Regions from separate parts of the Mycolicibacterium sp. XJ870 genome, predicted to be linked through region 2. Evidence: predicted binding sites of a transcription regulator. Region 2 holds the regulator's gene; each other region holds the start of a gene.

Evidence for each region. The regulator LexA, encoded in region 2, represses DNA repair genes until DNA is damaged. The targets are predictions, from matches to a motif close to CGAACANNTGTTCG.
Region 1: the regulator LexA is predicted to act here: its motif matches at 3,520-3,533, upstream of ABQF30_RS05015 (HNH endonuclease signature motif containing protein).
Region 3: the regulator LexA is predicted to act here: its motif matches at 1,928-1,941, upstream of cofD (2-phospho-L-lactate transferase).

Annotation. Positions count from the first base shown of each region.
Region 1 covers NZ_JBEFTI010000001.1:986,926-994,568, reverse strand. The annotation lists gene ABQF30_RS05030 (NADPH:quinone oxidoreductase family protein) at 1-292, shown strand, start outside; gene ABQF30_RS05025 (YggS family pyridoxal phosphate-dependent enzyme) at 296-1,057, opposite strand; gene ABQF30_RS05020 (SAM-dependent methyltransferase) at 1,098-1,961, opposite strand; gene ABQF30_RS05015 (HNH endonuclease signature motif containing protein) at 2,118-3,515, opposite strand; gene ABQF30_RS05010 (nitroreductase family deazaflavin-dependent oxidoreductase) at 3,665-4,090, shown strand; gene ABQF30_RS05005 (IclR family transcriptional regulator) at 4,091-4,876, opposite strand; gene ABQF30_RS05000 (hydroxymethylglutaryl-CoA lyase) at 4,897-5,841, opposite strand; gene ABQF30_RS04995 (CaiB/BaiF CoA transferase family protein) at 5,838-7,046, opposite strand; gene ABQF30_RS04990 (GntP family permease) at 7,068-7,643, opposite strand, start outside.
Region 2 covers NZ_JBEFTI010000001.1:1,612,200-1,619,842, forward strand. The annotation lists gene ABQF30_RS08055 (LGFP repeat-containing protein) at 1-1,823, shown strand, start outside; gene lexA (transcriptional repressor LexA) at 1,828-2,559, opposite strand; gene ABQF30_RS08065 (LysM peptidoglycan-binding domain-containing protein) at 2,790-3,263, shown strand; gene nrdR (transcriptional regulator NrdR) at 3,425-3,874, shown strand; gene ABQF30_RS08075 (PhzF family protein) at 3,902-4,588, opposite strand; gene ABQF30_RS08080 (alpha/beta fold hydrolase) at 4,650-5,672, opposite strand; gene ABQF30_RS08085 (proteasome assembly chaperone family protein) at 5,709-6,737, opposite strand; gene ABQF30_RS08090 (DUF4192 domain-containing protein) at 7,032-7,643, shown strand, end outside.
Region 3 covers NZ_JBEFTI010000001.1:862,138-869,780, reverse strand. The annotation lists gene ABQF30_RS04445 (phosphomannomutase/phosphoglucomutase) at 1-394, opposite strand, end outside; gene ABQF30_RS04440 (DUF3499 domain-containing protein) at 481-900, opposite strand; gene ABQF30_RS04435 (metallopeptidase family protein) at 1,030-1,452, shown strand; gene ABQF30_RS04430 (WhiB family transcriptional regulator) at 1,462-1,854, opposite strand; gene cofD (2-phospho-L-lactate transferase) at 2,148-3,143, shown strand; gene ABQF30_RS04420 (coenzyme F420-0:L-glutamate ligase) at 3,140-4,507, shown strand; gene ABQF30_RS04415 (NUDIX hydrolase) at 4,537-5,091, shown strand; gene ABQF30_RS04410 (mannose-1-phosphate guanylyltransferase ManB) at 5,135-6,214, opposite strand; gene ABQF30_RS04405 (glycosyltransferase family 2 protein) at 6,216-7,103, opposite strand; gene rfbD (dTDP-4-dehydrorhamnose reductase) at 7,100-7,643, opposite strand, start outside.

The DNA of each region.
Region 1 (7,643 bases), 630 kb from region 2:
CGTCGGTGGGCGCGTGCTGGTGGTCGGGTTCACCGGCGGCGAGATCCCCACGGTGAAGGTGAACCGACTGCTGCTCAACAATGTCGACGTGATCGGCGCCGGATGGGGCGCGTGGACATTCTCTCACCCGGGCTATCTGGCCGAGCAATGGGCGGAACTGTCGCCCCTGCTGGCATCCGGCGCGGTTCCCGCGCCCAAGCCCGAGGTTTATCCCTTGGAGCAAGCCGCCGAAGCCATTGCGTCACTGGAGAATCGGACCGCCAAGGGCAAGGTTGTGCTACGGCTGCGGTGACTGTTACTGGCCTGCGGGCCAGTAGTGGCTGTCCGGCGTCGCCCTGGCACCGAAGATCGCCTGCCCCACCCGCACGCACGTGGCGCCTTCCTCGATCGCAACCTCGTAGTCGCCGGACATGCCCATTGACAGTTCGCCCGGGCCGACGAGGTCGAGGTCACGTGCCTGGTTGCGCACATTGCGCAGGAGTGTGAAGCAGGGCCGCACGCGTTCGACGTCGGAACTCAAGACGGCGATGGTCATGAGCCCACGGAGTCGTAGTGCGCTGTACTGCGGCAGGGTCCTCAGGAACGCGATCACCTCTTCGGGCGCCAAGCCGTACTTCGAATCCTCGCCCGACGTATTGACCTGGACATAGACGTCGAGGTGGCGGCCCAGAGATTGCAGCCGCCTGTCAAGCGCCTCTGCTGTTCGCGCATTGTCGAGCGCCTGGAACTCCGCCGCGAACTCGGCGACATCCTTGGCCTTGTTGGTCTGGAGATGACCGATCACCGACCATTTCACGTCAAGGTCGGATAGATTGCGCCACTTGCGTTTCGCTTCCTGAACCTTGTTCTCGCCGAACATCGTGCAGCCCGCGGCCGCCGCGAGCCGCAGCCGATCCTCGTCGACCGTCTTGCTCACGGGCAACAACCGCACTTCCCCGGGCGCACGTCCGGCCCGCTGCAGGGCCGCGTCGATCCGCGTGCCGACGTCGCGGAGGTTGCGGGTGAAGTCGGCGACGGTGCGTGCCGCCGGATATGCGGTCGTGTCGCTACCGGTCATGACGACGATTCTCCTCCGATTCGCGGCGAAGCCCGACCTGTTAGGCACGCCGGGTGGCGATCACGGTGCCTCCGGTGGGCTCTGTCGCCAGTTGGCGTGGATAGCCGGCGATGAGCTCGGCCATGGGTCGGAAGGACGTTGTCCAGCCGATACTTTCAAGCCACTCGCGGCTGTCCTCCCCCAGCCCTCGCTCGGTGTTCGGCATGTTCCGATAGAGGCCCTCGGCTTCGGCCGCCCGCAAAGTGCTTCGGAAGGCATCACTGGCGATGACCGGGAATCCGTACTGGCTGCCGGGCGCCGAAAGGTCGGTCAGACAGCGCACACCCGCGCGGGCCACCTCGATGGGCAGGGTCATGAGCGCGTGGTCCACCCAGTGGGTGGGAACGTCGGGTTCAAATCCACTGTCACGAAGTGCATTCGGCCAATCGGAGCCGGCCAGATCTATGGGTATGACGTGGCGGCCGCACACCGGCTGTGCGGCCGCGTCCGCGAGTACCCGCTCCTTGAATTCGAACAGTGGCGGAAAATCGATTTCAAAGAGTTGAACCGGTTGCGGCCAGTCCAAGCGAAATGCGTGCGTGTCCAATCCGGCGCCGAGCAGCACGATCTGCGTGCGACCTTCGGCCGCCGCCCGAACGAGATCATCGTCGGCCATGCGCACCCCCAGCGTGCGGGTCTCATACATGACGTCGGCCAGTCGCAGTACCGACTCCCACGTCTCGGCCGCGCCGGCAGGTGCCGTCGGACTCAGATAGGCACGCTCGGCCGCCTCGACAAACAAGCGCGCATACGGATCGTCGTACAACCGGTCATCGCGGTCGGTTTCTCTTGCCCGGATCACGGCGACGCCGACAGCGGTCAGCGGCGCACCGGCCAGGGCTTCAGGTAGTGGTGCCGCGCTCATCCGCTTGCCTCCCAGTTGCGAGTCATTACTTGTCGGCCGGTAACTATTATTAGCTCAGCCCGCGATGCGGCGATCTGCCGTTGACGGACCAGAAGTGCGGCCATGCGGCACTGACGATTGCACTCGGCACGTACAACCGCAGCTGAGAGCGTCGTATCAGGTTGGTTGACAGTCTGTTTCGCCGTCGTCCTGGTTCTCGTTGGGTTCGGTGAGGTAGGTCTGGGGGTGGTGGTAGTTGTTGATGCGGGATTGGCCGATGTCCAGCAGGGGCGGCGGGATCCATTCACAGCGCCCGTTGTGGGTGATGCGGGTGGTCCACTTGCCGGGCCCGACCAGACGCTGATCCGGCCCACACCCCAGGGCAAGTTCAGTGATATCGGTCAGCCCACCCTTGGCGAAGTCGGTATCGGCATGATGGGCTTGGCACTGATAACCACCCGCAGTACACCCCGGCCGCGTACACCCCCGATCCCGCGCGAACAACAACAACCGCTGCCCAGGGGTGGCGATGCGTTTGGTCCGACCGAAATACAACGGCACATTCGACGCCGCATCGAACACCGCCAGATAATGCCAGGCGTGGGCGGCCAGCTTGATGACATCGGGGATCGGCAGTTTCGATCCGCCGGCGGTCACCGCGATCCCCGCCCCCGCTTCCAGTTCCTGCAGGGTGGTGGTGACGATGATCGACACCGGCAACCCGTTGTGCTGACCCAACTCCCCCGACATCAACGCATGACGCCCCACCGCCAGAAACGCATCATGAGTGCGTTGCGCGATGCTGCGGGTATCGGCCTGGATGGCCTCCTCGGACGGCACCCCACTGATGCAGGGGGTTTCATCGTCAGGGTTGCACATCCCCGGCGCGGCGTACTTGGCGCGGGCCGGTTCCCACGTCGCACGAAACTCCGGGGTCACCCACCCCGACACCTTCGACAACCCATCGGCCTGCTGCGGATGAAACGTCAAGCCCCGCTTACGCTCAACCGGAACATCAACAGGCTTGTCGCCATCCTGATCCAACAAATACAACGCCTCATTGACCGTCTGACCCAGCGTCTCCGGGGTCTCCCGGGCGGCGACCGCCACCAACTTCTCCTCAAACCGCTCCCGGCGTTGCTGGTCGACCCAGTCCGGGCATTTGGTGAAAAACTTCTCCAACTCCTCCACATGATCGGGGGTCACCCAACCCCCCGCCTGCGCCGCCGCAGTCGCCGCACGCCGCGGCGCCAACACCTCACCAGTCACCGACGTCCGAGGGCCCAGGTTGATCGCATCACGACACCGCCGCCGCGCCTCATCCCCGGAAATCCGCAACCGGATCCGCATCACCTCCGGCCAGGACTTCGCCCCGATCACCGCCGGGGTGGTCTGCTCGGCCAACGCCGCGATCGCCGCATGCTCGACCACCGGCACCACATTGCGCACATCCTGAACCCCGGCACACACGTCGAGCAGATCGGCCGCCGACAACGACCCCCACGACACGCCACGCACGCCCTCGACCGCCGCGCTCAACGCGGCCAGCCGGTCGGAGACCACCGTGGAATCCATGCATCGAACACTAGTTCGAACCCCCGACAGAATGCGCGGGACCTCGCGAGCGTGCGCAAAATGCCGCTCCCACACGGCATGTCGACCAACAGACACGCACGCTCGCCAGGCGAGGGAATATTCACCGATCCCACGGTGTTGGGGCCGACGTGACTGAACAAGCCGAGTTGAGCCCCACCGATTGGGTTCGCGAACAGACCGAACGCATTTTGGAGCAGGGCACCACCGACGGAGTCGAGGTCCTGGACCGACCCATCGTCCTGTTCACCACCACGGGCGCGAAGTCCGGCAAGAAGCGCTACGTCCCACTCATGCGGGTGGAAGAAAACGGACGCTACGCCATGGTCGCGTCGAAGGGTGGCGACCCTCAGCACCCGTCGTGGTACTTCAACGTCAAGGCCAACCCGGCCGTGACCGTGCAGGACGGCGACAAGGTCGCCAAGGACCTGACCGCGCGGGAACTCGAAGGCGAGGAGCGCGAACACTGGTGGAAGCTGGCCGTCGAGGCCTACCCGCCCTACGCCGAATACCAGACCAAGACCGACCGGTTGATCCCGGTGTTCGTGGTCGAGTAGCTACTGCGGCGGCCGCCCACCCAGGGTTCGGGTGATCTGTTCGGCGTAGCCGACGGCGAGGTCGACCCATTCTTCGCATTGCTTGCGCGGCATGCGGACCGTGGGTCCGCTGATTGTGAGCGCGCCGAGAATGTCGCCGGCCGAGTCGAATACGGGTGCGGACAACCCGGAGGCGGAGTCTTCGCGCTCGCCCGTGGTGATGGCATAACCGTCGGAGCGGGCGCGCGAGATGAGACCGGCAAGTTCCTCGGCGCTGGTGACCGTGCCTTCGGCCATCTGCTCCAGCGGTGCACTGAGAATTTTCTCCGCCAGATCGGGATGCCAAGCCAGCAGTACCCGTGACGCCGAACCGACGTGCAGCGGAATCACCTTGCCGACGTACATGTCCCGGCGCAATGCATGGTGGGTTTCCGCGACGGCGACACAGACGCGGAAGTTCTGTTCCACGGTGAAGAAGCACGCGGTCTCGCCGGTCTTGTCGCGGACTTCCTTGAGCACCGGGTTGACCACCGCCAGGACGTCGACGTCCTTGCGCGCCGTGGCCGCCCAGTACGACATCCGAATGCCGATGCGGATCTGATCGCCGACGCGGTCCAACATGCCTTGGGCGACCATGTTGCTGACGAGCCGTTGCACGGTCGAGGTCGGGAGCCCGGTGGCTTGCTGGATCTCGCCGAGCGTCATCGCCGGACGGGCCAAGGTGAACGCGTTGAGGATCTCGGTGATCTTCGTCAGCACCAGCAGGGTTTGCTGTTTTGCCGACGAATCCACGTCTCCCGTTGCCATGTCGCGAACCTACCCTGCGTTCAGTGCCCGATCACCCACGGGAATGCGGTCGCGCTCGAGCGCGCACCCTGAGCCGCCTTCGATCGGTTCGGCTCACCGATTCCAGCGAGTGTCTTCTCCGAAAGCGCCACTACCGCGGACAATTCGGTGGGAGTGAGCCAGTCCGGGCGCAGCGCGAACAGCAGGTCCTCGGTGGATGTGTTGCCGCTGGCGCCGGGAGCGAACGGGCAGCCGCCCAAGCCGCCGAGTGATCCGTCGACCATGGTCGCCCCGGCATCGATCGCCGCGAGGCTGTTGGCCACACCCAGGCCCCAGGTGTCGTGGCCGTGAAATACGATGCGGCGCTGGGGCGTTGAGGTCCGGAGGCCTTCGACCAGGTCGTGGACCTGGGTGGGAATGGCCTGCCCGATGGTGTCGCACACCACGACGTCCACGGCGCCGAGGGTTCGTTCGTCCGCCGCGATGCCCCACACCCGTCGCGGGTCGATGAGTCCTTCGAAGGGGCAGGTGAACGCGGTGGCGATACACAGTTGGATCGACCCGCCGGCCTCGTGGGCGATGCGGATCGCGTCGGGCATCGCGGCCACACTGGTTTCGGTGTCCCGGCCGATGTTGGCCTTGTTGTGGGAATCCGAAGCAGACAAGCAGTATTGGAAGTGGCGCGCTCCGGCCGCCGCCGCCTTTTCCATGTGCCGCGGGGTGGCCACCCAGATCCAGCACTTCTCCAGCTCCTCGGGAGTCAGTGCGGCGACGACGTCGAGGGTGTCGGCCAGCGGCGGGACCAGGTCCGGCCGCGCCATCGACCCGATCTCAAGTGCCGGTACACCGAGCGCCAGCAGTTCCCGGATGAGCTCGACTTTGGTCTCGGTGGGCAGCATCTTGGCCGTGAGTTGCAGGCCGTCACGCAGCGTGACGTCGCGCAGCTCAGCGCGGGGGGTGTACGGACGCGGTTGTGGAACGGTCATGCGAGAGCTCCGATTTCCTGATCGCTGAGGCCCAGCAGGCTCGACAGCACCTCATCGGTGTGCTCGCCGAGGTCCGGCCCGACGTTGCGAATGGGCAGCGACGCTCCCCCGATGACGGGCACGATGCCGGGGAAGCCGACCGACTGCGGTTGGGCATCACCGGTGTCGACGTCGAAGTGCTGGATCATGTTTCGTGCCTCGTACTGTTCATCGCCACAGATGTCGACGGCGGTGTAGATCGGCCCAGAGGGCACACCGGCCTCATCGAGCAGCTTGAGCGCTTCGTCGCGGTCCAGGCGGCTCGACCACTGCGCGATCGCAGCGTCGAGTTCGTCGCGGCGCTGCCAGCGTCCCGCATTGGTCTGCAGCTCCGGGTCTTCCGCGAGATCGGGTCGCCCGATGGTGGTCATGTATCGCTGGTAGATGGCGTCGCCGTTGCCGGCAATGATGATGCTGTTCCCGTCCGCGCACGGGTAGGCGTTACTGGGCGCGATGCCTTCCATCCGGCCACCTACCCGTTCGCGCTTGACGCCGTAGGCGAGGTAGTCGGGAACCAGAGACTCCATCACCGACAGGATGGACTCGTTGAGCGCGACGTCGATGATCCGTTGCTCCAGAGGCACATTCGTCCGCTCCCGCTGGAACAGCGCCATCACGGTGCCGAACGCGGCGTAGATGCCGGCAATTGAGTCACCGATCGACACCCCGGTGCGCACCGGCGGGCGGTCGGGATCACCGACCAGTTCGCGTAGCCCGCCGTATGCCTCGGCTACGGCGGCGAAACCGGGGCGCTCCGCCAGCGGGCCGGTCTGCCCGAACGCCGAGATGCGGGTGATGACGAGGTTGGGATTGGCCTCGTTGAGTCGTTCCGGTCCCAGGCCCCATTTCTCGAGTGTTCCGGGCCGGAAGTTCTCCAGCAGAACGTCGCAATGCCGGAGCAGGTCCAGCACAATGGTCCGGCCCTGCTCGGTTTTCAGGTCGAGCACGATGGACTTCTTGTTCCGGTTGATGGTCCGGTACAGCATGGAGGTGGTACCCGAGTACAGCCGCCAGTTGCGCAGTTCGTCGCCGGTGACCGGCCGCTCGACCTTGATCACCTCGGCACCGAAATCGGCAAGCATGCGGCCGGCGGTGGGCGCGGCGATGTAGTTGCCGAGTTCGAGCACACGCACGCCGGCCAGCGGGCGAATATCATTGTCAGTCATGGCATTTCCGTGATCGTTGGGTTAGAACAGCAGGCTGGCGGGCATGATGAGCAAGATCGCGACGACAGAGGCCACAGACACACCGACCGTCACCGTCTTCAGGGCGCCCCGCGTGGACTGGCCCAGCAGGGACTGCAACAACCAGAAGGTGTTGCTCGTGACGTGCACTGCGAACAGCGATCCCGCACCAGCCGCGAGGGCGATGAGCACCGGATCCAAGCCGATGATCGGGGCGACCGGGGCCAGGATGCCCGCCGAGGTGATCGCGGAGATCGTCACCGAGCCGACCGCGACGTGCAGGACGGCGGCAATGGCCCACACCACCAACAGCGGTGCCGCAGTGCTGGCGGTGAAGTAGTCACCGAGGATGTCCCCGAGGCCGGCGGCCTTGATCGTGGCGGCGAGCGATCCGCCCACGCCGGTGAGGATCAGGATCTGGCCGCTCTCCTTGAAGCCCGTCGCGATCGCTTTCTGAATCGCCTCGGCGCCCAACGCGTAACGGCCGACGAAGCTGGTGCCGACGAGGCCGATCAGCAACGCGATCACCGGTGAGGACACGAATGCCACGATGGGATTGTGGATGTCGACCGCGTCGAG
Region 2 (7,643 bases):
TCAGTGCCCCCGACAAGCCGGTGATCTTCTGGACGCCGGATACCGGCGCGAGGGTGGTGCGAGGTGCCATCAACGCGGCGTGGGACAAAGTCGGTGGATCCGCGGGTGTGCTCGGCGTGCCGTCCGAGGATGAGTCATACGACGGCGACGTGATCTCGCAGAAGTTCACCGGCGGTGAACTGTCCTGGAACCGCAAGACGAAGGCGTTCACCACAGTTCCGCCGGAACTCGTCGATCAGCTGGCCGGACTGCAACTCCCGGAGGATCCGGCGTCGGCCATCGACGCGGCGCGCCGTTCCGCCGGGGGACCGTTGGGTCCGCTCGGGGCCAAGGAGGGCGATCAGTACCCGATCGGTAACGCGGGTGGCCTCGGCCAGAACTTCGCCGGCGGCAAGATCTTCTACAGTCCGGAAACCGGGGCGAACGTCGTGACGGGCCAGGTGCTCGAAAAGTACGAGAGCGTTGGCGGTCCAGAGGGCGACTTGGGCTTCCCGACCACCAGCGAAACCGAGGGTGGGCTGGGGCCGAACAGCCGGATCAGCACCTTCGCCGCTCCGGACAAGCCGGTGATCTTCTGGACGCCCGACTATGGCGCGGTGATCGTCCGCGGCGCCATGAACGCCGCCTGGGACAAGCTCGGCGGAGCCAATGGCACGCTCGGCGCACCGATGGCGGATCAGACCGAGGACGGAAGCGTCGTCACCCAGCGGTTCAGTGGGGGAGCGATCTCGTGGGACCGCTCGGACAACACGTTCACCACCGAGCCACCGAGCCTTGCCACCGAGCTGTCGGGGCTGCAGATTCCGGGGTTGGAGCAGACACCGGCACCCGCTGGTCCGCCGGCTTCCCAGAGCGACGAGGCAAAGCCGTTCTCGTGGCACTGGAACTGGTGGTGGCTACTGGCGCTGGTCCCCGTGCTGTTGATCGCGGCGCTGATAATCGGTGCGGCGCTGTGGCATCGGCGTCGCGGCCGCGATGGATTCGACCACGATCCATTTGACGAGCGCTATGACGACGAAACGCCCGACGATCGGTTGGAGGGCGATCGGTATCCCGAACGCGAATACGGCGAGGGCCGCTATGAGCAGGGCCGGTACGAGGCGGGCCGCTACCAGGACGACGCGTACGCCGAGGAAGCCACGACGCGTTTCACCGAGCCGTACTCCGAACCCGCCGCCACCGGCGGATCACCGTTCGACGGGCCCACGGATGCCGCCATGCCGGTGAGTCGCTGGGCCGCGCCGGGTGGTTTCGACAGGCCGACCGACGATGAGGACGAACCCTCCGAAGAGGCTTCCGAGCTCGCCGTCAGGGATGACGAGGACTTCGACAGCTACGACGAGGCGGACGACCTCGACGATGCAGACGTCGAAGACATCGGTGAGCTCGACGATGACGGCGTTCGCGACGACCAGGATCGACTCGACGACGAGGCAGATCTCGATGAAGACGACCTCGAGGAGGGCCAGGAGCAGGAGCTACTGACCGCTCCCACCACAGCGGTCGGCTTCGGTGGGCAGTACAACCCTGACAACGTCGACACCGCGCCAACTCGCGTGGTGACCGAAGCGGACCTTCGCAACAGTGAAGCCCACAGCGGTCGGCACGCGGCGATCGAGATGGATGAGGTGCCCAGCACCACCGCGATCCACCTACCTCTGGACGACCCGCAACGTGCTCCGCAGGGGTACCCGATCAAAGCCGATACGAAGTCCGGTCTGTACTGGTCGCCGGACAGCAGCCAGTACGACGACGCAATCGCCGAGATCTGGTTTGCCAGTGAAGAATTCGCCCGGACGAACGGATTTGTGCGCGCGGACTGAGTTCTCAGATCTTGCGTATGACGGTCACGACCTTGCCGAGCACTGCGGCGTCATTGCCAGGAATGGGGTCGTACACGGGATTGTGCGGCATGAGCCACACTTGACCGCGCGTGCGCTTGAACGTTTTGACGGTCGCTTCACCGTCGATCATCGCCGCGACGATGTCGCCGTTGTCGGCCACATTCTGCTGACGCACCACGACCCAGTCGCCATCGCAGATGGCTGCGTCGACCATCGAGTCGCCGACGACCTTGAGCAGGAACAGCGAACCCTCTCCGACGAGTTCGCGGGGCAACGGAAAGACGTCCTCGACAGCCTCCTCGGCCAGGATCGGCCCGCCGGCGGCGATGCGGCCCAGGACCGGGACGAACGTGGGCTCGGGCAGCGCGTCGGACCCCGCCACGTCGGTGGACACCAGTGGCGCGACTGCCGGATCGTCGGCGGTCCGCACATCGACGGCACGCGGTCGGTTCGGATCCCGGCGCAGGTAGCCCTTGCGCTCGAGCGTGCGCAACTGATGGGCCACCGATGACGTCGAGGTCAGCCCGACAGCATCACCGATCTCCCGGATGCTCGGCGGGTAGCCGCGACTGGAAACTGACGCGCGGATGACGTCGAGAATCGTGCGCTGACGCTCGGTGAGGCCGCTGTCGGGTGCGCGGCTCCGACCAGCGCCCGCCGTCTCGGCCGGGCTGTCGGTACCGCCGTCCGTGATGTCGCTGCTGTCGTCGCTCATGTCGCCGAATCTAGTCGCCGAATCGGCAATAATCAAACATGTGTTCGACATGCGTGTCGCGCGTGTCGGTGGGGCGGCAGTGCGTCGGAGCGCGGAATGAAGCGGGGCCGGAGTTTGTCGGTACCCCGTTCTATCGTTTGCAACAGTTCGATCACACGTTCTATTAATCGAACATGTGAGCGACTATATTCGAACACAGGAGCGAACACGTCGGACTGAAAGGCAGTCACATGGCCACCCTCGACATCCCCACCGAACGCCGTTACCGCAGCGTCAGGACCACCCCGCAACGGGAAAGCCTGCCGGCTCGCCGAGCGCGGCCGATCCACCGGCCGGGCGGTCCGGTGCGGCCGGCCGGAGGCGCCGTCCGCCATCACGGAACCGGGGTGCTGATGTCTCGTGCGTCGCATCGCCGCCGTCCCATCACGCCCGCCACCACGGTGATGTTGGCCCTGGTTGCCGCCGCGATCACGGTGTGGCTCGGGCTCGTTGCGCAGTTCGGCGGCGTGATGGGTTCCGCGGAGCAGATGCCGACCGAGCTCGCCGTGGTGCAGGTCCAGTCGGGGGAAACTTTGCAGCAGGTGGCCCGGCGGGTAGCGCCTGATGCTCCCGTCGCCCAGGTGGTGCAGCAGATCCGTGACCTCAACCAGCTCGAGTCCGCGGCCGTGGACGCCGGCCAGACGCTGGTCGCTCCGGTCGGCTGACGGGCGACATGGCCGATGAAACACCCTCGCGGGCAGCGCGACTCGATGGAGGCGTGGTGACGTATGCGTCACCGGACCCGGCGGTGAGTCGGCCGGGGGCCGCGCGGGTACGCTCAAGGGCGCTCGAACTAGTTGTCTGGCGGCGTGACGAAGGAGCGGTGATGCACTGTCCGTTCTGCCGCCATCCCGACTCCCGGGTGGTCGATTCCAGGGAGACCGACGAGGGCCAGGCGATCCGCCGGCGGCGCTCGTGCCCGGAATGCGGCAGGCGATTCACCACTGTGGAAACGGCGGTGCTGGCAGTCGTCAAGCGCAGCGGGGTCACCGAGCCGTTCAGCCGGGAGAAGGTGATTCGCGGCGTGCGGCGTGCCTGTCAGGGCCGGCAGGTCGACGACGATGCCTTGAACATGCTGGCGCAGAAGGTCGAAGACGCCGTGCGCGGGCTTGGGACGCCAGAGATTCCGAGCCATGAGGTCGGCCTGGCGATTCTGGGGCCCCTACGCGAACTGGACGAGGTCGCTTACCTGCGCTTCGCGTCGGTCTATCGGTCGTTTTCGTCGGCAGAGGACTTCGAACGCGAGATCGAGGCGCTCCGGGCGCACCGCGGCTAGCGCCCTCCTGGCGTCCGAGCCCGGGACTCACTCGATCTGCGTGGTGCCGTCGCTGACCACGCGGCCTGCGACTCGAACCCAGCCTTCCGCGCTCCATTGCGTGTGGATCACCGACCCCTCGCCCTGGATGACCGTCAGGTCACGACTCAGGTAGTCGGTCATCCGGACAGCAGCGGAGCCTGTGGCCTCGTCCTCAGCGATGCCCAGGTTCGCGGCGAACACCCGGGACCGCAGCACTCCCTTGTCCTGATCGATCCACGCCCATAGGTAGGTCTCGACGTCTTCGTCATAGTCATTGAGCTCGGCTGCCAGCACATCCTCGGCAGAGTCCAGTCGGTGGATCTGCAGTTCCGGCGCCCACTCCGATCGGGCGCTGATCGTGGTGAGATCACCGTCGTAGGAGACCTGCACGATTCCGGCGGGCACCTGCAGCGTCTTGACCGGCAGGCCGGTCTCGCGCAGCCACCACGATGCGCCGACCGTGGGATGCCCGGCGAACGGAAGTTCGGTTGCCGGGGTGAAGATGTGGGCGTGCGCGGTGGTGCCACCCGGCTGTGGCAGATCGATGAATATGGTTTCGCTGTAACCTAATTCAGCGGCGATCCGCTGCCGATCGGTGGGCGCCACCGTGCCGGCGTCGACTACGCCGAGTGGATTGCCGAACTTGCCGTCGGAATCGGTGAAAACACGCAACACGGTCACATCGATGGCCATAGACCGATGCTACGTCGTGGTGGCGTGGCGCCACGGTCAAGCGTGCAGGTTTGGTGCGCCGTCAGGTGGCGCTGCGCTCGTCGCCGCCCATCGCTTCGAGTACGGCAACCTGGGTGTCGAGTGGGCCTGTCATCGTGGAATCCCTGATCCCGCTGCGCAGCAGGTCGCGGAGGAGGTCCTGATCGTAGACCGCGGGCTCGGTGGAGTCGATGAACCGCTCCACCACCTCGACGAAGCGGTCCGGGTCGTCATGGAACGGGAAATGCCCGGATCCCTCGAAGATCTCCAACTGGGAACCGGGCATTGCCGAGTGTGCCATCCTGGCGTGGCCGACTGGGATCACTGAATCTGATGCGCCCCAGATCAATTGCACGGGAACGGATTCGGTCAGGTAACAGCGGTCCAGCATGGTCACCACCTGGCCGCGCCAGTCGACCACAGCCCGCAGGGTGCGGGCGAACGCCGACGACGCGGTCGGCTCCGGCAAGTCGGCCAGGATGCGCAGCATGTCGGGAATGTCGCGACCGACGCCGGTCGACCCGAACAAGGTGCCCGCGGCGCGGCCGAGCACTTGCATCGCGGGCAACAGCAGAGGCAATCGCAGCAGGGCGAGCGCCTCACTGCCCATGGGCAGTGAGGCAATGCGCAGTGCGACGTTGACGTCTTTGGTGACACCGCCCGCGCCGACGAGAATCAGCCGGTCGACGAGTTGGGGGAACTGGTAGGCGAATTGCATCGCCACTCCGCCGCCGAGCGAATGACCGATCACGGTCACCCGGTCGATGTCGAGAACGCTGAGCAGATCACGCATACCGTTTGCGTAGGCGGCGACGGAATAGTCCGCCCGCGGCTTGTCCGAGCGGCCATGACCGAGCAGGTCGGGGGCGATCACGGTGAACCGCTGCGCCAGCGCGGACTGCACGGTGTGCCAGGTGGTCGAGTTGTCGCCGATACCGTGGATCAGCAGAATCGCCGGACCCGATCCCGCCATGCGAAAGGCGCGGCGGTACCCGTGGATCGTGCGGAACTGGAGTACCGGGGCGAGTTCCCGCACGGATCGCAGATTCGGTTTCCGCTCGGTCATGCTCGTCAACCTCGCCCTCAGCCCAGCTTCGGGCTCCTATGAATGGTTGTCGCCATTGGGGAATCCATCCCCAAACCCATCCCCGTGTCCGTCCTTGTACCTGTCGTCCTTGAATTTCTCACCAGTCTGCTGGGCGAGGAACCGTTCGAACTCCGCACCCAGTTCGTCGCCGCTGGGCAGGTCCTCGTCCCGCGCGAGCAGAGACCGATTCTCCTGTGCGGCAACGAAAGCATCGTACTGTCGCTCGAGCGCGGTCACCACTTGTGCGACTTCGGCGCTCGCCTCCACCTGCTCGTTGATCTTGGCGTACACCTCGGCTCCGGCCTCGGACAGTGCGGCCAGGGGCAGTTGCAGCGAACCGGTCCTTGCCACCTCGCCCAGCAGCGCCTCTGCGGCCGGCGGATACGCCGTCTGCGCCAGGTAATGCGGCACGTGAACGGTGAAGCCGACCACCTCGTGACCGTGTTGCGCCATCCGGAATTCGAGCAGGTTGGACACGCTGGCCGGAACCTGAACCTCGCCGACCCACGGTGTGTGCTCGGTGATGAGTTCCTTGTTGTTCGCGTGCGCGGTCAACGTGATCGGTCGAGTGTGCGGCACCGCCATCGGGATGGTGCCGAGACCGATCACCTGGCGTACCGCGAGTTGCTCGGCAAGCAGCCGTACCGCGGTGATGAACCGTTCCCACCGCAGATCCGGTTCCAGTCCGGCGAGTAGCAAAAACGGCGTGCCGACGCTGTCATGCAACGCGTACAAGTTGAGCTCGGGTTCGTCGTAGCCGGTGAAGTGATCGGTCTTGAAGGTCATCAATGGCCGGCGCGAGCGGTAGTCGAGCAGTTCGTCGATCGCGAACGACGCCACCAGTTCCGTGTCGAGGGTGTCCTTGAGGTGCTCGGCGGCGAGCCGGATCGCGTGGCCGGCGTCGGAGAAACCCTCCAACGCGTGGATGAGCACCGGACCGCGGCCATCCGTCGACGTCAACTGCGGTGCGGGGAACTCAAGCTCGTACATGCCGCTCTGGTCGGGTTGGTAGCGCTGTTCCGGGTTTTCGTTGCTGTCGGCCATTCACTCCGTCTCCTCGTCACGGCGGCCGGGTCCGTGCACCGCTGGAACCTCGTACCGTCCGTACCACCTAGTGTCGCGCATTCGCGTTGCGCGGGCTCGCGCCGCCCCGCATGTCGTTCGAACGCGGTAGCCGGCATGCGGCATTCCGGCGGACCGTGTCCGCGCTCGCGTGCTGTTCCTGCTGACCGGATCGCACACGACCAGTTATCCCCAATCCGCAATTCGTCCACAGGCGCCCGAGTTCGGGTGGTCCGGCCGGCCGGCGGCGACGGAGCCGGCTGCCACGGTCAGGCCATGACACCTTCACCGCACATACCCGATTACCCCGTCGGTCATCCAGGTTCGTTGATCGCCGCGCTGCCCGCGGTCCTGGGCTTCGTCCCCGAGGAATCCCTGGTCTTGGTGACCTTCGATGCCGGGCATCTGGGGTGCGTTATGCGCGTTGACCTTTCATTGGCGATGGTCGAGGGGGTTGATCACCTTGCCGAGGTTGCCGCCGCCGCGGCGCCACACTCGGCGGTCGCGGTCATCGTCGACGAGAATGGCGCAGACTGCCTGCAGTGCCAGGACGACTACGCGGACCTGGCCGCCGCCGTGGCCGATGCGCTGGCGGCTCACGGCATCGAACTGTCGGCTGCACACGTGGTGGACAGGGTGGCCGCCGGTGGGCGCTGGCACTGCGCTGACGGGTGTGGCAACCACGGCACGGTCGAGGATCCCACCGCCTCACCGTTGGCTGTGGCGGCGGTGCTCGACGGCCGTCGGCTCTACCGGCGGCGCGCCGAACTGCAGCAGATCGTCGAGGCCGACGAGATCCGCGGTGAGCAGATCGCGGCGGTGATCGCCGGCCTGCCGTCGTCGTCCGGACCGCGTCGGAAGGCGCAGGCCCGTGCGGATGTCGAGATG
Region 3 (7,643 bases), 750 kb from region 2:
CGGACAGGCCGGTGTCCTTGCCCACCGGTTTGGCGCCGGCGCGGCACAGCTTTATGCCGTTGTAGGCAGCGGGATTGTGGCTCGCGGTGAACATCGCACCCGGGCAGTTCAGGCTGCCCGAGGCGAAGTACAGCTGATCGGTGGACGCCAGCCCGATCCGAACCACGTCGAGCCCCTGGGCCCTGACCCCCTCGGCGAACGCCGCGGCCAGCGATGGCGAACTGGACCGCATGTCGTACCCGATCACGACCTGTTCGGCACCCTCGGTGCGGACCAACCTGGCAAACGCGCCGCCCACATCGGCGACGAAGCTGTCGTCGAGTTCCGTACCGACCAAGCCGCGGACGTCATACGCCTTGATGACACCGTGAACAGCCGCTGCTGGCCGAGACATAGAACTCCTTGCGAAACGGGATCGTTGGCGCCAGCCTAACCGTCGCGGGGCAACAACATGCTCACTACTCTTGGCTCGATTGCCATCTAATCGCTGGGGTCGGGCAGCACACGCAAGTGACCGCGTCGACGCCCGTTCGTTTCGGGCTGATGAGCCACCGGCGCCATCACCGCGCCGCCGCTGACACCCGTGCCGGGGTCGGAAAATCCGGCCACCACACCGCCGCGCGAGCCGGTGCCAGCGTGGCCCTCTCGCACGGCATCGGCGAGCGCCACCAGATCGTCCTCATCGGGGTGGGTCGGCAGTGGCCCGGCATGGCGCACCAACTCCCAGCCGCGCGGCGCCGTGATCCGACTGGCGTGCCCCACGCAGAGATCCCAGGAGTGCGGTTCGGAGACCGTGGCCAGCGGACCGACGACGGCTGTCGAGTCCGAGTAGACGAACGTCAGCGTCGCCACGGCGTAGTGCGGGCACCCGGGCCGGCAGCAGCGACGGGGAACATTCACGCACCAGAGGTTATCTCGGACCATCGCTGCATGCCGCCGGACACGCGCAGCCGGGGAGCCCGATCCCGAACCGTTACGATCGTGGGCGTGGCGCAGCGGAACCATTGGCGATCGCGCCGCGGCCGCGATATCCGCGGGCCGCTGCTCCCCCGGACGGTTCCGGGCTGGCGCAGCCGCGCCGAACGGTTCGATATGGCGGTGTTGGAAGCCTACGAACCGATCGAGCGCCGCTGGGCCGCGCGACTCGATGCGCTCGACGTCGCCGTGGACGAGATTCCGCGGATGTCCCCGAAAGACCCGGACAGTGTGCAGTGGCCACCAGAGGTGGTCGCAGATGGTCCGATCGCTCTGGCCCGGCTGATACCGGCCGGGGTGGATGTCAGGGGAAATACGACCCGGGCGCGAATTCTCTTGTTCCGCAAGCCCATCGAGCGCCGGGTCAAAGGATCCGATGAGCTGGCCGATCTATTGCATGAAATTCTGGTGGCCCAGGTGGCCACCTATCTCGGCGTCGAGCCGTCGGTCATCGACCCGACGATCGACGACGAATGACGCTGCGGCTCAAATAATTCCGCGTTTGAGGCGCCGGCGTTCCCGCTCTGACAAACCTCCCCAAATTCCGAAACGCTCGTCGTGGGCAAGCGCGTAGTCCAGGCAGGCGTTCTTTACTTCGCAACCCTGGCAGATGCGCTTGGCCTCACGGGTAGACCCGCCCTTTTCCGGGAAGAATGCCTCCGGGTCAGTTTGCGCACACAGTGCGCGTTCCTGCCATTGGTCTTCTTCGTCAGTTGCCGGAGCAACATCAAATTCATCGGGTACCAAACTCAGTTGAGGACGTCCGGTAGCCCCCATCGGTGTCGGTCCGGTGTTGATGTGCGGTGCGTTGTCTACCGAGCCGAGTAGCCGGCTGTCAAACCGGACCACACGATCCAAATCGCCGCTCTCATAAGACATATCCCCCGCCTCCTCACTCGGTCTCGTAGATCCCTCAGTGGAGCTCACTATTGTGATGTGCGGCCATTTCATTCGAACAGATGATCGAATCCCAGTCCGCGACACCGGAATCGGTCGCCGACCAAAAAATGACACTGATGTGATTACACACGTGTTAGCTGCTGGGGTCAAGCGCTAGAACAGGAATTCATACCATCCCGTGATGTCAAATCGGCGCGCCGAGACCTCGGCGTGTCTCGGTCGTGACTACGTCGTTTCCGTGCACGCCGCCCGAACGCCTAATGTCGGTCGTTGTGAAGGTCACCGTTCTGGTCGGCGGCGTCGGCGGCGCGCGATTTTTGCTGGGCGTACAGAATCTGCTAGGGCTCGGAAGCTTCGACTCCGGCTCATCTGCCGGCGACAGCAAGCATGAACTCACCGCGATCGTGAACGTCGGCGACGACGCCTGGATGCACGGCGTGCGCATCTGTCCGGATCTCGACACCTGCATGTACACCCTCGGCGGCGGCATCGATCCCGAGCGCGGCTGGGGCCACCGCAACGAAACGTGGCACGCAAAAGAGGAACTGGCCGCCTACGGCGTCCAACCCGACTGGTTCGGCCTCGGCGACCGCGATCTGGCCACCCACCTGGTGCGCAGCCAGATGCTGCGGGCCGGCTACCCGCTGTCGGCGGTGACAGAGGCGCTGTGCAAACGGTGGTCACCCGGTGCCCGGCTACTGCCGGCCAGCGACGATCGCAGCGAGACGCATGTAGTGATCACCGACCCAGCCGACGGCGAACGGCGCGCCATCCACTTCCAGGAATGGTGGGTGCGGTACCGCGCCAAGGTGCCGTCACACAGTTTCGCGTTCGTCGGCGCCGAGCAGGCAACTGCGGGCCCGGGGGTCGCCGAGGCCATCGCCGAGGCCGACGTGGTGTTGCTGGCCCCGTCGAACCCGGTGGTCAGCATCGGCCCGATCCTGCAGATCCCCGGCATCCGCGGCGCACTGCGCTCCACCGCTGCCCCGGTGATCGGCTACTCACCGATCATTGCCGGAAAACCGTTGCGCGGCATGGCCGATGAGTGTCTGTCGATCATCGGGGTGGAGTCCACCTCGGCAGGTGTCGGACAGTATTTCGGCGCCCGCTCAGGCACCGGCCTGTTGGACGGCTGGCTGGTACACGAGGGCGACCGTGCCGAGATCGACGGCGTGAACGTACGGGCGATTCCCCTGCTGATGACCGATCCGCCGACCACAGCGGAGATGGTGCGGGCCGGCCTCGACGTTGCCGGAGTGGCGCTGTGAACATTCGCGACTCGGCCGCGGCGAGTGCCGAGCACGGATCTGCCGGCCGGGTGGAGATCCTCCCGGTGCCCGGCCTGCCGGAATTCCGCCCCGGCGACGACCTTGCGGGCACCCTCGCCGCGGCGGCACCCTGGCTGGCCGACGGCGATGTGCTCGTGGTCACCAGCAAGGTGGTGTCCAAATGTGAGGGCCGTATCGTCGCCGCACCCGACGATCCTGATGAACGGGATGCGCTGCGACGCAAGCTGATCGACGGCGAGGCGGTGCGCGTGCTGGCCCGCAAGGGGCGTACGCTGATCACCGAGAACGCCATCGGACTGATTCAGGCCGCGGCCGGTGTCGACGGATCCAACGTCGGGTCCGCCGAACTGGCACTGCTGCCCGTCGACCCGGACGGCAGCGCCGCGGCATTGCGCGACGGACTGGCCGAGCGACTCGGGGTGACGGTCGGTGTCGTGATCACCGACACCATGGGCCGGGCCTGGCGCAACGGGCAGACCGACTTCGCCATCGGCGCATCGGGTTTGACAGTGCTGCACGGCTACGCCGGGGCCCGTGACCGGCACGGCAATGAACTGGTGGTCACCGAGGTTGCCGTGGCCGACGAGATCGCCGCCGCCGCCGATCTGGTGAAAGGCAAGCTGACCGCGATACCGGTCGCGGTGGTGCGAGGATTGGCTCTGCGCGACGACGGATCGACGGCGCGCACCCTGCTCCGCCCCGGTGAGGATGACCTGTTCTGGCTGGGCACTGCCGAGGCAATCCAATTGGGGCGCAGCCAAGCTCAGCTGCTGCGCCGGTCAGTCCGCAGGTTCGGTGCCGAGCCGGTGCCGCACGAGCTCATCGAAGCGGCTGTCGGCGAGGCGCTCACTGCGCCTGCACCGCATCACACCCGCCCGGTCCGATTCGTGTGGGTGCAGGACACTGCCGCTCGCACACGACTACTGGACCGGATGAAGGACCGGTGGCGGGCCGACCTGACAGCGGACGCCCACGCTCCCGACGCCGTCGAGCGTCGCGTCAATCGCGGCCAAATCCTTTACGATGCACCCGAACTGGTGATCCCCTTTCTGGTGCCAGACGGCGCGCACAGCTACCCCGACAGTACGCGCACCGCCGCCGAGCACACCATGTTCACCGTCGCCGTCGGTGCCGCGGTGCAGGCGCTGCTGGTGGCGCTCGCCGTGCGGGAGGTGGGTAGTTGCTGGATCGGCTCGACCATCTTCGCCGGCGATCTGGTCCGGGACGAGCTCGGACTTCCCGACGATTGGGAACCATTGGGTGCCATCGCGATCGGTTACCCCGAAGAGTCTCAGCCGCCGCGCGAGCCGGTCTCCACCGACGGTCTGCTGATCGTCCGATGAGCGCTTGCGCGAAGAGCAATCAACCTCAGCTGACGCTCCACGAATCGGCCACCGACGTACTCACCCGCTGGCAAGCCCCCGACCCGGGTCAGGACACGCTGCGCCACGCGGTGCTGTCGTTTCTGGCCGCCAGACCCGATGCGTGTCAACGCGAGTGCGTACCCGGCCACATCACCGCATCGGCACTCGTCCTCGACCACACCGGAACCCGGACCCTGCTCACGCTGCATCCGCGGTTCGGCCGCTGGCTGCAACTCGGTGGGCACTGTGAGCACACCGACACCGACATTCATGCCGCGGCGCTACGCGAGGCAAGCGAGGAGTCCGGGATCACCGGGCTGACGATCGACGCGGATCTGGCTGCGCTGCATGTGCATCCGGTGACGTGCTCGCTGGGTGTGCCGACCCGTCATCTCGACATGCAGTTCCTGGTGCGGGCCCCCGACGGCGCCGAGATCGTCCGCAGCGACGAGTCTTTGGACCTGAAGTGGTGGCCGCTGGACGCGCTTCCCGACGACACCGACTTCGGTCTGGCCCAGCTCGCCCGCGCCGCGACTGCGCGGAACAGCATTCCCGGCGGTTAAACGCGCGCTTTTACGACCCGGACTTCACTTTGGCGGTGAACGCTCAGACGTCGGTCGAGAACCGCAAGCCACCATCGGGAAGCACCACACCGGGCCACACCCGGGCGCCACGCAACAGCTCGCAGCGGGCACCGATGTCGGCGCCGTCGCCGATCACGCCGTCGCGAATCAGGGCACGGGGCCCGATGCGGGCACCGAAGCCGACGATCGAGCGCTCGATCACCGCGCCCGCCTCGACACGCACGCCGTCGAAGATCACCGCACCGTCCAGTCGCGCACCCGCACCGATCTCGGCGCCGCGGCCCACCACGGTGCCACCGATCAGCAGCGCCCCGGGGGCGACGCCGGCACCGTCGTGCACCAACGACTCGCCGCGCTGGCCGTTGAGCGCAGGCGACGGGGCGATACCGCGCACCAGATCGGCCGACCCGCGCACGAAATCCTCCGGCGTGCCCATGTCCCGCCAGTACGACGCATCCACGTACCCGCACATGCGCAACCCACGGGAGAGCACCTCGGGGAAGATCTCGCGTTCCACCGACAGTGCCCGGCCGCGCGGAATCTGGTCGATCACATCGCGGTTGAACACGTAGCAGCCGGCGTTGATCTGATCGGTCGGCGGATCCTGGGTCTTCTCCAGGAAGGCGGTGACCAAGCCGTTGGCGTCGGTCGGCACACAGCCGAAGGCCCGCGGATCTCCGACTCGCACCAGGTGCAGCGTGACATCGGCGGAGTGGGTGTCGTGCGATTCCAGCAGCGCACCCAGGTCGGCCGCGGACAGCACGTCACCGTTGAACACCATCGCGGTGTCGTAGCGCAGGCTGTCGGCCACGTTGGCGATGGCGCCGCCGGTGCCCAGTGCCTCGGTCTCGGTGACGTACTCGATCTCCAACCCGAGCGCGGATCCGTCGCCGAATGCCGCCTCGAACACCTCGGCCTTGTACGACGTGCCCAGCACCACGTGCTGCAGACCGGCCTTCGCGATCCGCGACAACAAGTGGGTGAGAAACGGCAGGCCGGCCGTCGGCAACATCGGCTTCGGTGCCGAGATCGTCAGTGGCCGCAGCCGGGTGCCCCGACCTCCGACCAATACGACGGCATCGACTTCTGCGGGATTGGTCATCTCAACGCTGCCCTTTCGCCCGTTTACGCCGAGAACTACCGACCACCAGGCCCGCACGTACGGCCAACGCGCCTCGGATCGTCCACCGCAGAGGCGCCTGCCAGCCTGCGGGGTACCGATCGGCGAGGAAAGTGTAGGTGCTGCGGTGGTGGGCGGCCAAGTTGCTGGCCGGGTCCCGGCCCGTGGAATGGCCCTTGTAATGGAGAACCTCCGCGGCCGGCACGTAGATGTTCTGCCAGCCCGCCCGGCCGAGCCGGTCCCCGAGGTCCACATCTTCCATATACATGAAGTAGCGCTCGTCGAAACCGTTTATCGCGTCGAAGGCCGCCCGGCGCAGCAGCAGGCAGGAACCCGACAGCCACCCGACCGGGCGTTCACAGGGCTCCTGGCGATCCTGACGATAGGCCGCCGTCCACGGATTGGATTTCCAGAACGGGCCGACCACGGCGTGCATGCCGCCACGGATCAGGCTGGGCTGATGGCGTGCCGACGGATACACCGAACCGTCGGGATCGCGGATCAGCGGCCCCAACGCCCCGGCCTGCGGCCAGCGGCCTGCGGCCTCGAGCAGCAGATCGATGGAGCGCGGTCCCCACTGCACGTCGGGGTTGGCCACCACGAAAAACTCCGCGTCCCGCGCAACCTCAGCGGCAGCGCGGTTCACCGCGCTGCCGTACCCGAGATTTGCGCCGGTGCGCAGCAGACGCACGTTCGGGTACCGCTGCTCGGCCTCTTCGGGTGCGCCGTCGGTGGATCCGTTGTCCGCCATGATGACCGTCACCGGCCGCTCCGTCGCCAACGACAGTGAGGCCAAGAACCGGTCCAGGTGCAGCCCCGGGGAATACGTCACCGTCACCACCGCGAGCGGGCGGGCCGCATCCTCAGTCACGGCGTAGAGGGTAGCGGTCCGTCGGCGAGTGCTGCGGACAGCGCCTCGCGCCAGGGACGCAGCGGGGTGAGTCCCGCGTCGGCCGACAGTTCAGCGGACAGCGCCGAGTACGCCGGGCGGGGGGCGGGCCGCGGATGTTTGTCGGTGCCCACTGGCCGCACGCGGTTCGGATCGGCGCCCAGGATCTCGAACACCGCCTGCGCCTGCTCGAATCGGCTGGCCTCCCCCGCATTGGCGGCGTGCAGCACCGGTTCCCGGATCGTGCCGTCGGCGATTTCGAGCAAGGCGCCGACGAGATCGGCCACATACGTCGGCGATCCGATCTGATCGGCCACCACGTCGACCGTTCCGTCGCCTGCGGCGAGCCTGCGCATCACCGAGACGAAGTCGGTGCCTTCGGGGTGGCCCTGGTAGATCCACGCCGTGCGGACGACGTGGGCGTCGGGCTTCGCTGCGAGCACCGCCAGTTCCCCGGCCAGCTTGGTGCGGCCGTACACGCTGACCGGGCCCGTGTCGTCGCCGACGTCGTAGGGCGTGCGG